One region of the Acetobacterium sp. KB-1 genome, then DNA from elsewhere that is predicted to be linked to it. Evidence: riboswitches for the same ligand, from Rfam matches in the RefSeq annotation. Region 1 holds a riboswitch; each other region holds the start of a gene.
What was found. A riboswitch is a leader RNA that binds a small molecule or an ion and turns the genes downstream of it on or off. The one in region 1 is predicted to bind cobalamin.
Positions count from the first base shown of each region.

Region 2: another riboswitch for cobalamin. It lies ahead of nikB (nickel ABC transporter permease); the one in region 1 lies ahead of DOZ58_RS16170 (EutP/PduV family microcompartment system protein).
Region 3: another riboswitch for cobalamin. It lies ahead of DOZ58_RS13575 (anaerobic ribonucleoside triphosphate reductase); the one in region 1 lies ahead of DOZ58_RS16170 (EutP/PduV family microcompartment system protein).

Region 1 covers NZ_CP030040.1:3,518,143-3,522,621, forward strand. Annotated here, with positions in the region: gene DOZ58_RS16160 (cobaltochelatase subunit CobN) at 1-1,250, shown strand, start outside; gene DOZ58_RS16165 (radical SAM/SPASM domain-containing protein) at 1,264-2,319, shown strand; gene DOZ58_RS16170 (EutP/PduV family microcompartment system protein) at 2,407-2,868, opposite strand; cobalamin riboswitch at 3,015-3,200, opposite strand; gene modA (molybdate ABC transporter substrate-binding protein) at 3,378-4,172, shown strand; gene DOZ58_RS16180 (ABC transporter permease) at 4,181-4,479, shown strand, end outside.
Region 2 covers NZ_CP030040.1:2,653,472-2,657,950, reverse strand. Annotated here, with positions in the region: gene gyrA (DNA gyrase subunit A) at 1-98, shown strand, start outside; gene DOZ58_RS12275 (PTS sugar transporter subunit IIA) at 98-550, shown strand; gene rpe (ribulose-phosphate 3-epimerase) at 587-1,237, shown strand; gene DOZ58_RS12265 (PTS sugar transporter subunit IIB) at 1,275-1,559, shown strand; cobalamin riboswitch at 1,796-1,984, shown strand; gene nikB (nickel ABC transporter permease) at 2,140-3,078, shown strand; gene nikC (nickel transporter permease) at 3,080-3,916, shown strand; gene DOZ58_RS12250 (ABC transporter substrate-binding protein) at 3,958-4,479, shown strand, end outside.
Region 3 covers NZ_CP030040.1:2,925,626-2,930,104, forward strand. Annotated here, with positions in the region: gene DOZ58_RS13560 (flavodoxin domain-containing protein) at 1-169, opposite strand, end outside; gene DOZ58_RS13565 (FMN-binding protein) at 192-569, opposite strand; gene DOZ58_RS13570 (MarR family winged helix-turn-helix transcriptional regulator) at 584-1,048, opposite strand; cobalamin riboswitch at 1,344-1,523, shown strand; gene DOZ58_RS13575 (anaerobic ribonucleoside triphosphate reductase) at 1,641-4,001, shown strand; gene nrdG (anaerobic ribonucleoside-triphosphate reductase activating protein) at 3,998-4,479, shown strand, end outside.

The DNA of each region.
Region 1 (4,479 bases):
ATCAATTAATTCGTCAACATCAAAAAGACACCGGACAATTTCCCGAAAAGGTGGCCATGAACATGATTTCCACCGACATCTCGATGACCAATGGAGAACAGCTTTCTCAGGTTCTGGCCTTATTGGGCGTTACACCGGTCTGGAATGAATCGGGGATTGTGATGGATGTCAAGGCGATTCCATTAGAAGCACTGGGACGGCCGAGAATTGACGTGATCATCCGGATTTCCGGCGTTTTAAGAGATTCCTATCCCGATCTGATTGCCTTGATGGATCAGGCAGTGCAAATGGTGGCTGTGCTTAACGAACCAGAAAGCTTAAATTTTGTTCGCCGCAATGCCTTAAAAACAATCAATGAACTGGCAGGAACAGAAGAAGTGGCCCAGGAAACGAGGTGGCGGCGTGCCACCATGCGGATCTTTGGCGACAAGCCGGGAACCTACGGCTCTGGCGTAGATCTGGCCTTAAAAGCCAGTGCCTGGGAGTCGGAAGATGAGTTGGCCAAGGTGTTTACCTCATTTTCGGGTTATGCCTATGGCGATGGTTTAAACGGAGCGGTGTCCCATAAAGAATTTGTGGATAACGTTAAGTCGGCGGAGCTTGTTTTTGAAACCTCAGTGAGTAATCGGTATGACCTGCTTTCATCTGGCTATAGCGCTTCGGTGATCGGCGGTTTTAACATGGTCAAAAATCAGTTTGATCAGGATGCGCTCAAACAATATCACGGGACCTCCAACAATAAAGAAAAGGTAGTTATTACAACAATGGCAGATGAGCTCAATCGCATTGTCGAAGGCACCTTATTTAATCCGCTCTGGAACCGCTCAGTAATGGACAAGGGCTATCGTGGTGCCGCCGAGGTAATGCGAAAGGCGCAAACCATTTTTAGCTGGAAGTGTACCACCAAAAATGTTGATGACAGGGCTATTGATGAAATCGTTAAGACCTATCTCGGTGATCCGGAAATGGCAAGCTGGCTTAGCCAGGAGAATAGCTTTGCCATTGAGGAAATGTCAAGACGATTTCTGGAGCTCCACCAACGACAAAAATGGAATCCTAGTCTCGAGGCATTAGAAATTTTAACAAATATTTATATGAAAATTGAGGGTGATATGGAAGAGCTGATGGAAGAATCCCAGGGTGATTACCAGGGCGGGACAATCGAAATTGTCGGTCACCAGGATGTGGAAGCATGGAACAAAAGTATTCAGGAAGTGGATGCCCTGTTCGATTCAGAGAAAAGTCTGTAAAAAGAAGTGATGGGTGAGATCACAATTTTTAAGACGTGTAACGGAGGTGGTTATTATTTCAAAAGAAAGTGTGCTAATTGTCCTTTGGACTACCGGTCGCTGTAATCTGGCCTGCGAATACTGTTATGCCGGTTTAACCCATCTAAAAGCGGATATGGATTTTGAGACCGCGGCTCAGACGCTGGATCTGTTTTCCGATCATTATATGAAAATTCAGTTCGCCGGGGGAGAACCGCTGCTGAACTACCCTTTAATCTGTCAAGTGGTTTCTTATGTGAAGGAAAAAAATTACAATGCCAGCTTTCAGATGCAGACCAACGGCATCTGCATTACCCCGGAGATTGCCGTGGGCCTGAAAAAAATGAGGATTGCCTTAGGGGTCAGTCTTGATGGTCCCCCGGAGGTGAATGAGTTTACCCGGGGAAGGACAAGAGACGTGATTGCCGGGATTGGGTGTCTGGCTAATGAAGGAATCAAAATCAATCTCAACAGCGTGGTGACCAGTCACAGCATCACACAGCTTCCCAAGCTGGTCAGTTTCGCCTATTATTTGGGTAATGTAGGCGGGATTGGCCTTGATTTATTGCGGGATGCAGGGCGCGCCAGAGACCAGCGGGCGATCATCAAAAAAGCCACCCCAGAGCAAATCAAGACAGCGTTGACGAAAATGGTTGAGACTGCTGAGGAATTATATCGGCTGACTGGTAAAAAAATTGTGATCCGTGAGGTTCATGAAGCGAAGCAGCGGTTGAAAATGACCTCGTGCAACAAGGAATACTGTTATGCATCCTGCGGTAGATCCTATGTCGTGCTGCCTTGTGGCGATGTTTACCCTTGCGGATCACTAATTGAAAATCCGAAATATTTTATGGGGAATGTGGTAAAAGCGCGCCCCTTAAAAAACGTTGTCATTGTAAAGGCAGAATCGCAAGGCTGTAAAACATGTGACTATTATAGCATCTGTCCCGGGGGCTGTCCCTCGCGCCTGATCTTAAATGATGAAAAAAAACAGGACACCTCGCTGGACTGCGTGTTAAAAAAGGCCGCCTTTGAGCTGGCCAGACAATAACAAGGCTTGGTGAAGTGGGAAACGATTAAGACGCAAGTTTAGCAATCATATCGCTGTTTGAAAGTAAGTCTACGGCAGGTCGTTTGCTTAATGATCAAAAGCGACATACGCCTGAATAACCGTCTTAAGTTCAGAGACCCCTTCGCCGGTCAATGCACTTACCGGGTGAATCTTATCAGGGTGGACTCCGGCATAAGTCAGGTAGCGTAGACTTCGCTTGAGGTTACAGTGTTTATGATCAATTTTGGTAATAACCCCAATTACGGGGATGTTATAGGTACAGACAAAATTAGGTGGAACCGAGTTTTGGTGATCGGTGCTGGAATTAATTAGAATAATCAGCCCCGCATCACAGGTTACATTAATGGCCTGAGGACGAAAACAGGGTAATTCAACAAATTCGCCAGGGGTATCAATAAAATGATCAGAATAACTGACCTGCTGGGTTTTCCCATAGGTAATAAATTCATTGGTCAGCCGTAAAAATAGGGTGGTTTTACCGCTACCGATCCGTCCGATGAGGGCGATGCGATTTTTATTATTGGCCATAAATAAATCCTCCAGTCTGCAAAAAACAAAAAAACCTTTTTTAAAAAAGGTTTGCAAATACGGAGTTGTTTCCGTGACGCCTGCAGTTGATCGGTGGGGCGTCATTTCGTTTTATTCTCACATTTTGCAGCCTTCTTTGAAGCTTCAAACAGATCGTGTTTTGACAAAAATATCCTGACTCAGAGGGACATCATACACACAGCCTTCTTGGTTAACCCAATGACTGAATGCGTCCATATTCTTCTCCTTACAGTAGCAAAGAAACTGTCGCGGATTTTTACCGCGTTCCTTTTGTAAACACTTTTTCTAGTTTATTATAGTCTAAAATCGGTCAATAATCAAGCACCTTGATCATTTTTAAAAGGACCAAGGATTAATACAAGTGAAGAAATTTGGCTGCTTGCGAAGAAAAAGGGTTGGTTACTTGACATATGCCAATAACCTATTATATAATTCAAAACATATCTAAACGTTACAAAACAATACTAAAGTAATGAAAAGGAGATGTGATGAAGAGCGTTAAGAATTGGTTAGTGGTATTATTGGTAATGGGAATAATTATCAGCTTGGTATCAGGTTGTAGCAGTAAGGCTGACGGAGCGCAAGAGAAAGTTGCTGAAAGTCAAAGTCTCGCTGGTCAAATCTTGTTTGTGTACTGTGGGGCTGGCATGACCAAGCCTTTCGGGGAAATTGCCGATAAATTCAAAACAGAAACCGGTTGTGAAATGGAAGTTGTTTATGCCAATGCGGCCCAGCTTCAGAATCAGATTAAGACAACTGGTGAAGGGGATTTGTTTATTGCCGGCTCCGCTGATGAATTGGCACCAGTTAAAGATTTTGTTACAAAAAGTAAAGAACTGGTCAAACACATCCCTGTATTGGCTGTAAAAAGCGGAAACCCACTGGGAATTTCCGGCTTAAACGATCTAGCAAAAGAAGGGGTGGAAGTTGTGCTGGGTGATGGCGATGCCACGCCAATTGGTAAGATTGCCAATAAAGCGTTAACAGATCTGGGGATTTTAAGCAATGTCAATGTCATTGCCCGGGCAGCCACAGCACCGGAAATATTTAATGCCCTGTCCGTTGATGAATGCGATGCGATTATTGTCTGGAAAGAAAATGTGACTGGTTCCGCCACCGAAATTGTCAAGACAACGGATCTGGATACCTATGTCAAAAAAGTTCCGGCGGCACAATTAAGCAGCAGTAAAAATACCGAAACACTGGATGCGTTTATGACATTCTTAGATTCGGATTCTGCAAAAGCGATATGGGAAAACTATGGATACGAAGTAGTTAATTAAACGATCTGATGAGGGAACGATTTTCAGTATTTAGTTTATTTGAAATCATTACAATCGTCATTACGGTCATAGTTATTAGCTTTACCTCAGTACTGATAGTGGCAATCGTCTTAAAAGGGTTACCCTATTTGGGTCAGGCATTTTATTCAGAAGAAGTGCAATTCGCTGTTAAAATGAGCCTGTTCACCGCAAGTATATCCACAATCATTTGTATGGTGCTCGCCATTCCCACCGCATATGCATTAACACGGACTGCGTTTCCCTTTAAAAAACTGTGTCAGATGATGATTGAACTGCCATTATCGAT
Region 2 (4,479 bases), 860 kb from region 1:
CCATTTCTAAAGTTTATAAGGAGGATCCAGTGGATGATCTCGACGACGATGACGGCGAAAATCAGATGACACTCGTTGATACCACTGAAAAACAATAATGGACTCGTTAATCCATATCGATCGCATTCAAGTCAATTGTACGGTCAAGGATCAGTTTGATGCCATTGCGTTAGCAGCCACACCGCTGCTTTCGCAGGGGTGTGTTACTGAAGATTTTGTTGAAGCGGTAGTGGAAAGAGAAAGAACCTTTCCGACCGGTTTACCCACAAAAATAGGGGTGGCGTTGCCCCATACTGAAGCGAAATATGTATTAAAAGAAAGTATTTCCATTGTGACGTTAAAAAACACCATTGTTTTTGCTGGCATGGGGAATCCCAAGGAAAGTATTTCGGTCCAGATAATTTTTTTACTGGCCATTAATAATCCTGAAAAACAACTAAAGATCTTACAGACGATCATTACCATTATTCAAAATGAAAAAATGTTACAAAAAATAAAAGATGCAAAAGAGCCGCAAATGATTTACAATCTTATTAAGACCTTTTTATAATCCGGTTACAGCATTTCAAAAGGAAAGTAGATATCAATGAATATTAAAATAGCACCCTCTATGCTCAGTGCAGATTTTTCTAATCTGGAACGGGATCTAAAAGAAGTTGAAAAAAATGGCGCCGATTATCTCCATGTGGATATTATGGATGGACATTTTGTGCCCAATATTACCATCGGTCCGGATCAGGTGGCGAGCCTGCGAAAGACCATAAAGATCCCCTTTGATGTTCACCTCATGATTAGCGAGCCGCTAAAATATATCGATCGGTTTGCTGATGCCGGAGCGGATATCATTACCGTTCATGTGGAGTCGGATGGGGAGATTAAGGACTGTATTGACGCCATTGTAAAAAAAGGGGTCAGACCCGGACTGGTGGTTTCTCCGGATACTTCTCTGGAGGTGATAAAGCCGTATCTTGATCACATTAGCATGATCCTGATTATGTGTGTCTATCCCGGTTTTGGCGGACAAAGCTATATTCCAGAAAGCACCGAAAAAATAAGCGCCTGTCGCCAAATGATTGGTAATCGAAATATTGATCTTCAGGTTGATGGGGGAATTAATTTTAACACCCTAAAAGAAGTAGTGGAAGCTGGGGCCAATGTCATTGTTTCCGGATCCTGCTTATTTAAAGGCGATATGAAAGAAAATTTAGGACAGTTCAAAAAAATCATCAAGGGATAAATTCTAAAATTCTAATTATTGAAAGAGGGAATTAACGATGAAACTTGTTTTAGTTGCGTGTGGAACTGCCCTGGCGACCTCGACTGTAGTTGCCAAAAAGATTGAACAGATTGCGCTGGAAAATGGGATTGCCTGTCAAACTGTTCAAGCCAAAGCGGTAGATGCCTTTAAAAAGTATCAAGAATTACATCCCGATGCGATTGTCTGTACCTGTCAACTGGAAGGGGACATTGATATTCCGGTGATTAATGGCCGCGCTTTTTTAACCGGGATTAATTTACAAAGTACCATTGACCAGTTGATTGAAATATTAAAAAAATAGAATTGACAATTGATAATAATTTAACGTATAATTTATTTAGGTTGGATCTAAAAACTAGAGGATAACAAATATTGATTTAAGATCAATAGAAAGGCCATGAAGGTTAAGTTTATTAATTTTCGTGGTTTTTTTTACAAAAAATTTAGTTATTTACCTAGCGTTTATGAATGACAACAGAGGTGTAAGTTAAAACAGAGTCTTGACATTTGTTTTGTTCTGATATATATTACCCAAAAATAATTAAATATTAACCAGGTGTCAGCTGTCATTAAAAAATGATAAGCTGGTGAAAAGGGAAGTTGGGTGTAAATCCCACGCGGTCCCGCCGCTGTAAGAGAAAAGTCACACCAGAAATGCCACAAATAGGCAGGATGTGATGTATTGAAACTTGAGCCAGAAGACCTGCCTGTTTATTGTCTTAATACTCTACGGAAGATAGAGGATGATTTTGTGCTGTGAAAAATACAAACTCACTGTCTTTTATGGATAGTGAGTTTTTTTATGGGCTCAAGGAAAAATCAATTGACATGATGTATGGAGTTAGAATATACTAACAAAATAAAAATCAAGGGGTGAATGCGTGGGAAAATATATTAGGAAGCGGTTAGTGCAGTTAATTCCAATACTGCTTGGTGTTAGTTTTATCACCTTTGCATTAATGTATCTTGCGCCTAGTGACCCCGCTGAAATGAAACTCTCAGCTCAGGGAACCGCAGTCAGCCAGGAGATCCTTGATGAAACAAGAGAAGAGATGGGATTAAACAAACCCTTTCTGGAACAATACCTGAGCTGGCTTTTAAATCTTTTAACAGGTGATATGGGGGTCTCTTATATTGATAATGTACCAGTTAGTCAAAAAATAGTAACGGCAATGCCCTCAACCATTATTCTGGCCGTCAGTTCGATGCTCTTAACGCTTTTAATTGCCATTCCGCTGGGGATTTTAGCAGCTATCCGGCAAAATCAATGGGTTGATTATAGCATTCGTTTTTTTACCTTTGTGGGCACCTCAATTCCCAACTTTTTTCTGGCATTGGTTCTGATTTATGTTTTTGCCATGCAATTAAACTGGTTGCCAGTGTTAGCAACAGGATCGATTCGAGGCTTGATTTTGCCCACCATTGCACTATCGACGGTGATGATCTCAAAATATATTCGTCAGATTCGCGCTGCCGTTCTGGAAGAACTAAATAAAGATTACGTGATGGGAGCCCGCTCCCGGGGGATTCAGGAAAATGTTATCTTGTATAAAAATGTATTAAGAAATTCGATGATCACGGTGGTAACCCTGATTGGTCTATCGATCGGGTCGCTTTTAGGCGGCGCAGCAGTGGTGGAAACCATCTTTGTCTGGCGGGGGTTGGGGAAAATGGTTGTTGATGCCATCGGCGCCCGAGATTATCCGGTGATTCAGGGTTTTGTGGTGTGGATGGCAATTATCTATGTTGTGGTTAATTTATTAACCGATTTATCCTATCATCTTTTAGATCCGCGGGTTAAAGAAGGGTGGGAAACCTAAAATGAAAAAAATAAAACTGCCAATGGATGCCGTTCATAAGCGTTTGTATTTTCTTTTCGGTGTTGTCCTGATTCTAATCGTTTTAAGTCTAGTAGCACCCTGGCTGTGTCCCCATGATCCAAATTTAACCGATTTAAAATTGGCGAAGCAACCGCCCTCGTCAGAATATCCTTTTGGTACCGATAGTTATGGCCGATGTGTTTTTTCAAGAGTGTTAATGGGTGCCAAGGTTTCCATCTTTGCTTCCCTGGCATTAGTAATGGGGACCTTTATCTTTGGAACGGCCTATGGGGTGGTTTGCGGATATTATGGCGGAAAGGTTGACCGGGCACTGATGGGTGTGGTTGATATATTGTTGGCTTTTCCGGATATGATTCTGGCCATTGCGGTAGCGGGTATTTTAGGTGGTGGTCTGATCAATGCCATGATTGCCCTGGCGGTGACCGGCTGGACCCAGTATGCACGATTAGCCCGGGGCAGTGTCATGGTAGTAAAGTCTGAGGTTTATATTCAAGCCGCCAGGATTTCCGGAAACAGTCATTCCCGGATCATGTGGCGGCATATGTTACCGAATATTTCAGGACCCTTAATTGTTACGGCAACCCTGCAAATTGGTGGAATGATGATGGGCATCGCCGGATTGTCCTTTCTAGGAATCGGCGTGCAGATTCCCCAGGCCGAGTGGGGCTCAATGATCAATGAAGGCCGTAGTCTGATGCAGACGGCCCCTTGGATTATTCTCTACCCAGGGGTAGTTATGTTGGTAGCGGTGATGATTTTTAATCTTCTCGGTGATACAGTTCGGGATTTATTAGAACCCAAACAACAAACGATCTAAAACCAGCTACTGGTTTTAAATAAAAATAAAAAGGAGTGAATATGAAAAGAAAAGTATTGATCATGTTGTTGTCATTGATATTAATGGTTGCTGTTTTAGCAGGGTGTGGAAACAGTGAAACCGGAAGCTCGGGAGAAAAACATCTGGTTTGGGGTGAGACACAGGCGGTGAGCTCGCTTGATCCGGCTGTCGATTGGCAGGGTTGGTTTACTGTCCGTTATGCTATTTCAGAGACCCTCTTTAAATTGGACATGGAGCTGGTACCAGAGCCGTGGTTGGCGGAGTCTTATGAAAATGTGGATACCAATACCTGGAAAATTACCATTAAGGATAAGGTCACCTTTTCTAACGGCGACCCGTTAACCGCCGAGATGGTTGTAAACAACTTAAAACGGGTTGGCAGTACCAATAAACGAGCCGCTGCATTTGGCGAAGCCGCTTATGTTGTGGCGGGCAATGTTATAACAATCACAACGGCCAGTCCGTTTCCTACCCTGATTAATGAATTGTGTGATCCTTATACGTCGATTATTGATCTGGATAAAACCGCAGATCTTGATAAG
Region 3 (4,479 bases), 590 kb from region 1:
CAATGTAAATAGAACCGCCGATTAAGACTGTATCGTAGTCGTCCAGAGCGGGAATTTTATCGGAATTGATATTGACGAGTCGGGTTTCTCCGTTTAAGTTCTTTTTTAGTTCTGCGACGCAGTCCGCGGTAAAGCCATATTTACTGGCATAAAGTATCATGGTTTTCATGGGCATTTCCTTTCTTTGCATCTTATTGAGTTAAGGCATTTTCAATGGATTTGAGATAGGCTTTGCTGGTAACCGTGGCACCGCTGACTGTATCGACAGTGGTATTTTGTATTTTAATGACTTGGTTGATAATCGTACTGGTCACATCTGGAGATTCCATGGTGACGGATTTGACCACATCAATTGATGTAATCTGATGATTGGCCACACTGACGGCAACCTCATTGGTCCAACGTCCAGATTCGTAAACACCGGCATAGGTGCCATCTTCAATTTTTTGTAGATCCACCGGATTGATTGCCAGGTTTTCCCCGGATTCCAGGCCGCTGGTGAGATAAAAAAATCCGCCGGCACCTACTAGTACCAATACGCCCAGAATAATAATCATTGCTTTTTTCACGTATTTTCCTCCTGTTATCTTGATTCTTGATCCATCTTTTCCAGGTTTGTCAGTATCTTTGCAAGGGTTGACCGAGTCATAGCCAGCTCCTCTGCCGAGATGCCGTTAAATAATTTTTCAGTAAAAATCACTGCTTTCGCCTGACTTTCGTTACCGAAAGAATCGACGGCGTCGGTTAGTTTGATCCGGGTGATTCGGGCATCTTGAGGGTCTTTTTCCATAACAATGAAGCCTTTTTGTTCTAACTTCAGAGCTACCTGCTTGACGTTCTGATGAGAACTGCCCATTCCTTTGGCGACTTCTTTGATGGTGGGGTTATGATCAAAGGTATTCGCAACGACAATCGTGAGCAGCCACTGCTTGGTTGTTAGATTGTATTCTCTTAGTTCCCGCTCCAGTTGGGTGGTCATCTGGTTGGCAACGACTTGAACACTGCCAAAGATAAATTTTTGATCGGTCATTGAGTCGATATGGTCCAAAATATAACCTCCTCGCTTCTATTAAGGTAAGACCTTACCTTAATAGATAATACCTTACCTATTTTTGTCTGTCAATACTTATCAGCCGAATATATATATTTCTGAAGAAAGTTAAGACTAGCAAAATTTGAAAGGGTTTGCAAAAAATTTAACGGTAGAAATTTTTAAATTTATGTTATCATAAACAAGCGAAAAAGTTCACGATAGGGATGATGTTACTTGATTGAAATAGTGATTAACGTTTGCATTATAAATCAGTTTGACACTACATCTTGTATGTGATAAAATACAAACAACAAAATAAGGAGATAATGGTGCTGTGCCAACAGGTGCAGTTTGGGGGAAGCAGGTGTGAATCCTGCACGGTCCCGCCGCTGTAATGGTGAGATGTTAAAAGAAAATAAACAGGTTAAGCTGTTTGTTTCTGAACGTTCAAACCGGAGTCAGATTACCCGCCGTTATTAAATGCACCAGACTCTACGCGTGATAGAGGGTGTTCAATGTATCATTATGCCTCTTGACCACGCCGTTGAGGGGTTTTTGCATGCCTAAAACAACAAAAAGACTAGCAGGAAAGAAGGAAACGACCAGAATGATTACAAAAATTAGAAAAAGAGACGGACGAGAAGCCCCGTTTAACATTGAAAAAATTGCCAACGCTATTTTCAAGGCAGCCAGTGAAATCGGCGGCCAGAATTATCAGACGGCCATGGATCTGGCCGAGCGGGTTACCATTTATATTGAGCAGGAAATGAATACGAATGCGCCAACAGTGGAAGAAATTCAGGATGCGGTGGAAAAAATCCTGATTGAAACCGGACACGCCAAAACGGCCAAGGAGTATATTCTATACCGGGCTGAACGAACCCGAATTCGGGAGATGGATACCCGGCTGATGAAAATATATGAAGACCTGACCTTCAAGGACGCTAAGGATAATGATGTAAAACGAGAAAATGCCAATATTGACGGGGACACCGCTATGGGCACGATGCTGAAGTACGGGTCAGAGGGCGCCAAGCAGTTTTATGAAATGTTTGTCTTGAATCCAGAGCATTCAGCCGCTCATAAAGCCGGTGAAATCCACATTCATGATATGGACTTTCTAACCCTGACGACGACCTGCACTCAGATTGATTTGGAAAAGCTGTTTAAAAATGGTTTTTCTACTGGCCATGGACATCTGCGCGAACCCAATGATATTCAAAGCTATTCGGCTCTGGCCTGCATTGCCATCCAGTCGAACCAGAATGATCAGCATGGCGGACAGAGCATTCCCAATTTTGACTATGCCATGGTTCCGGGGGTAAAAAAAACCTTTGTCCGGCTTTATCAGGAGAACCTTGCCAAGGCCTTAACCTTATTAACAGAGACAAAGAATGCCTTAGCAAAGGTTAAAGCCATCGGCACGGACATCGAAAAGAAACTGGGGTTAAGACCCGAATTAAATCAACCCAAAGGTTATCAAGAAGCAGAAGCCCGGAGCCTGGCCCAATGGATTGTTGACGCCAATGTCATTAACCGGGTGCAAGGCTTTGCAATGGAAAATGCCGAGCGGGAAATCGACCGTAGTGTCTATCAGTCAATGGAAGCGTTTGTCCATAACCTGAACACGATGCACAGCCGAGCCGGGGCCCAAATCCCCTTTAGTTCGATTAATTATGGTATGGATAGTTCTACCGAAGGGCGGTTGGTGATAAAAAACCTGTTGCTGGCTACTGAGGCTGGTCTGGGCAATGGGGAGACGCCGATCTTTCCGATTCATATTTTTAAGGTCAAAGAAGGGGTGAACTATAATCCCTGGGACCCCAATTATGATTTGTTCAAATTGGCCTGCCGGGTTAGTGCCAAGCGATTGTTTCCCAATTTCTCCTTTCTGGATGCACCCTACAACCTGAAGTATTACAAAGAAGGTCAACCGGAAACAGAAATAGCCTATATGGGCTGCCGCACCCGGGTGATTGGAAATGTCCATGATACCAATCGGGAAATCACCTATGGCCGCGGGAATCTGAGCTTCACCACCATTAATTTGCCCCGTATTGCCTTAAATAGTCAAGGAGACAAAGAACTGTTTTTTATTGAGCTGGATAAAAAAATTGATTTGGTTATTGATCAATTACTGGAACGATTTGAAATTCAGGCCCATAAAAAGGTCAAAAATTTTCCCTTTTTGATGGGACAGGGGGTTTGGATTGATTCCGATGATCTTACTGAAGAGATGGAAATCCGGGAAGTGCTCAAACATGGGACCCTGAGTATGGGCTTTATTGGACTGGCGGAATGCCTTGTCGTTTTAACCGGAAAGCACCATGGGCAAGCGCAAGAAGTCCAGGAACTGGGGCTGGCAATTGTGGGCCACATGCGAAAGCGAATGGATGAAACCAGCCAGCACTATCAGATGAACTTTACCCTGCTGGGCACGCCGGCAGAAGGTACCGCCGGACGATTTGTCAAGCTGGATAAAACTATTTTTGGCGATATCCCGGGTGTAACCGACCGGGAATACTACACCAACTCTTTCCACATCCCGGTTTACTATGGAACCAGTGCTTACGACAAAATCAGACTGGAAGCACCTTATCATGAGCTTACCAATGCTGGGCACATTACCTATGTGGAAATGGATGGCGACCCGATGGATAATCTGGAGGCCTTTGAAAAGGTGGTCCGAGCGATGAAGGAAGCCGGTATTGGCTATGGTTCCATTAACCATCCGGTGGACCGGGATCCGGTTTGCGGCTATACTGGAATTATCGGGGATGTTTGCCCGAGTTGCGGTCGGTCAGAAGGAGAGCAGAAATTTGAACGCATTCGCCGAATCACCGGTTATCTGGTGGGCACTCTGGACCGTTTTAACGATGCTAAAAAAGCGGAAGTTAGAGATCGGATCAAACATTTTAATGCTGCTGAGCAGATTGCTACTGGTGAAGCAATGGAGCAATTGCAATGAGTAAAAAAGTAAGAATCGCCGGAGTGGTCAAAGAATCCATTGTCGATGGGCCAGGCATCCGCTTTGTGGTTTTTGCTCAGGGATGTCCGCACCAGTGTGAGGGTTGTCATAACCCGGCGACCCATGATTCTAACGGGGGTAACCTGGTGGACGTGGATGCTATCATCGATGAAATGAGAAAGAACCCGCTACTTGATGGCATTACCCTAAGTGGTGGCGAACCCTTTGAACAACCAGAGGCCTTTTGTGAATTGGCCAAACGATCAAAAGAACTGGGGTATCATGTGATGACTTATACCGGGTACACCTATGAAACCCTATTAGAGAAAAAAGATGCCAGACGGCTCCGCTTACTGGAAAACACCGATCTGCTGGTTGATGGAAAGTTTGAAGTAAAAAAGAAGAGCCTGATGCTTAAATTCAGAGGATCGAAAAACCAGCGGATCATTGATGTGAATAGGTCCCGTCGGGACAATAG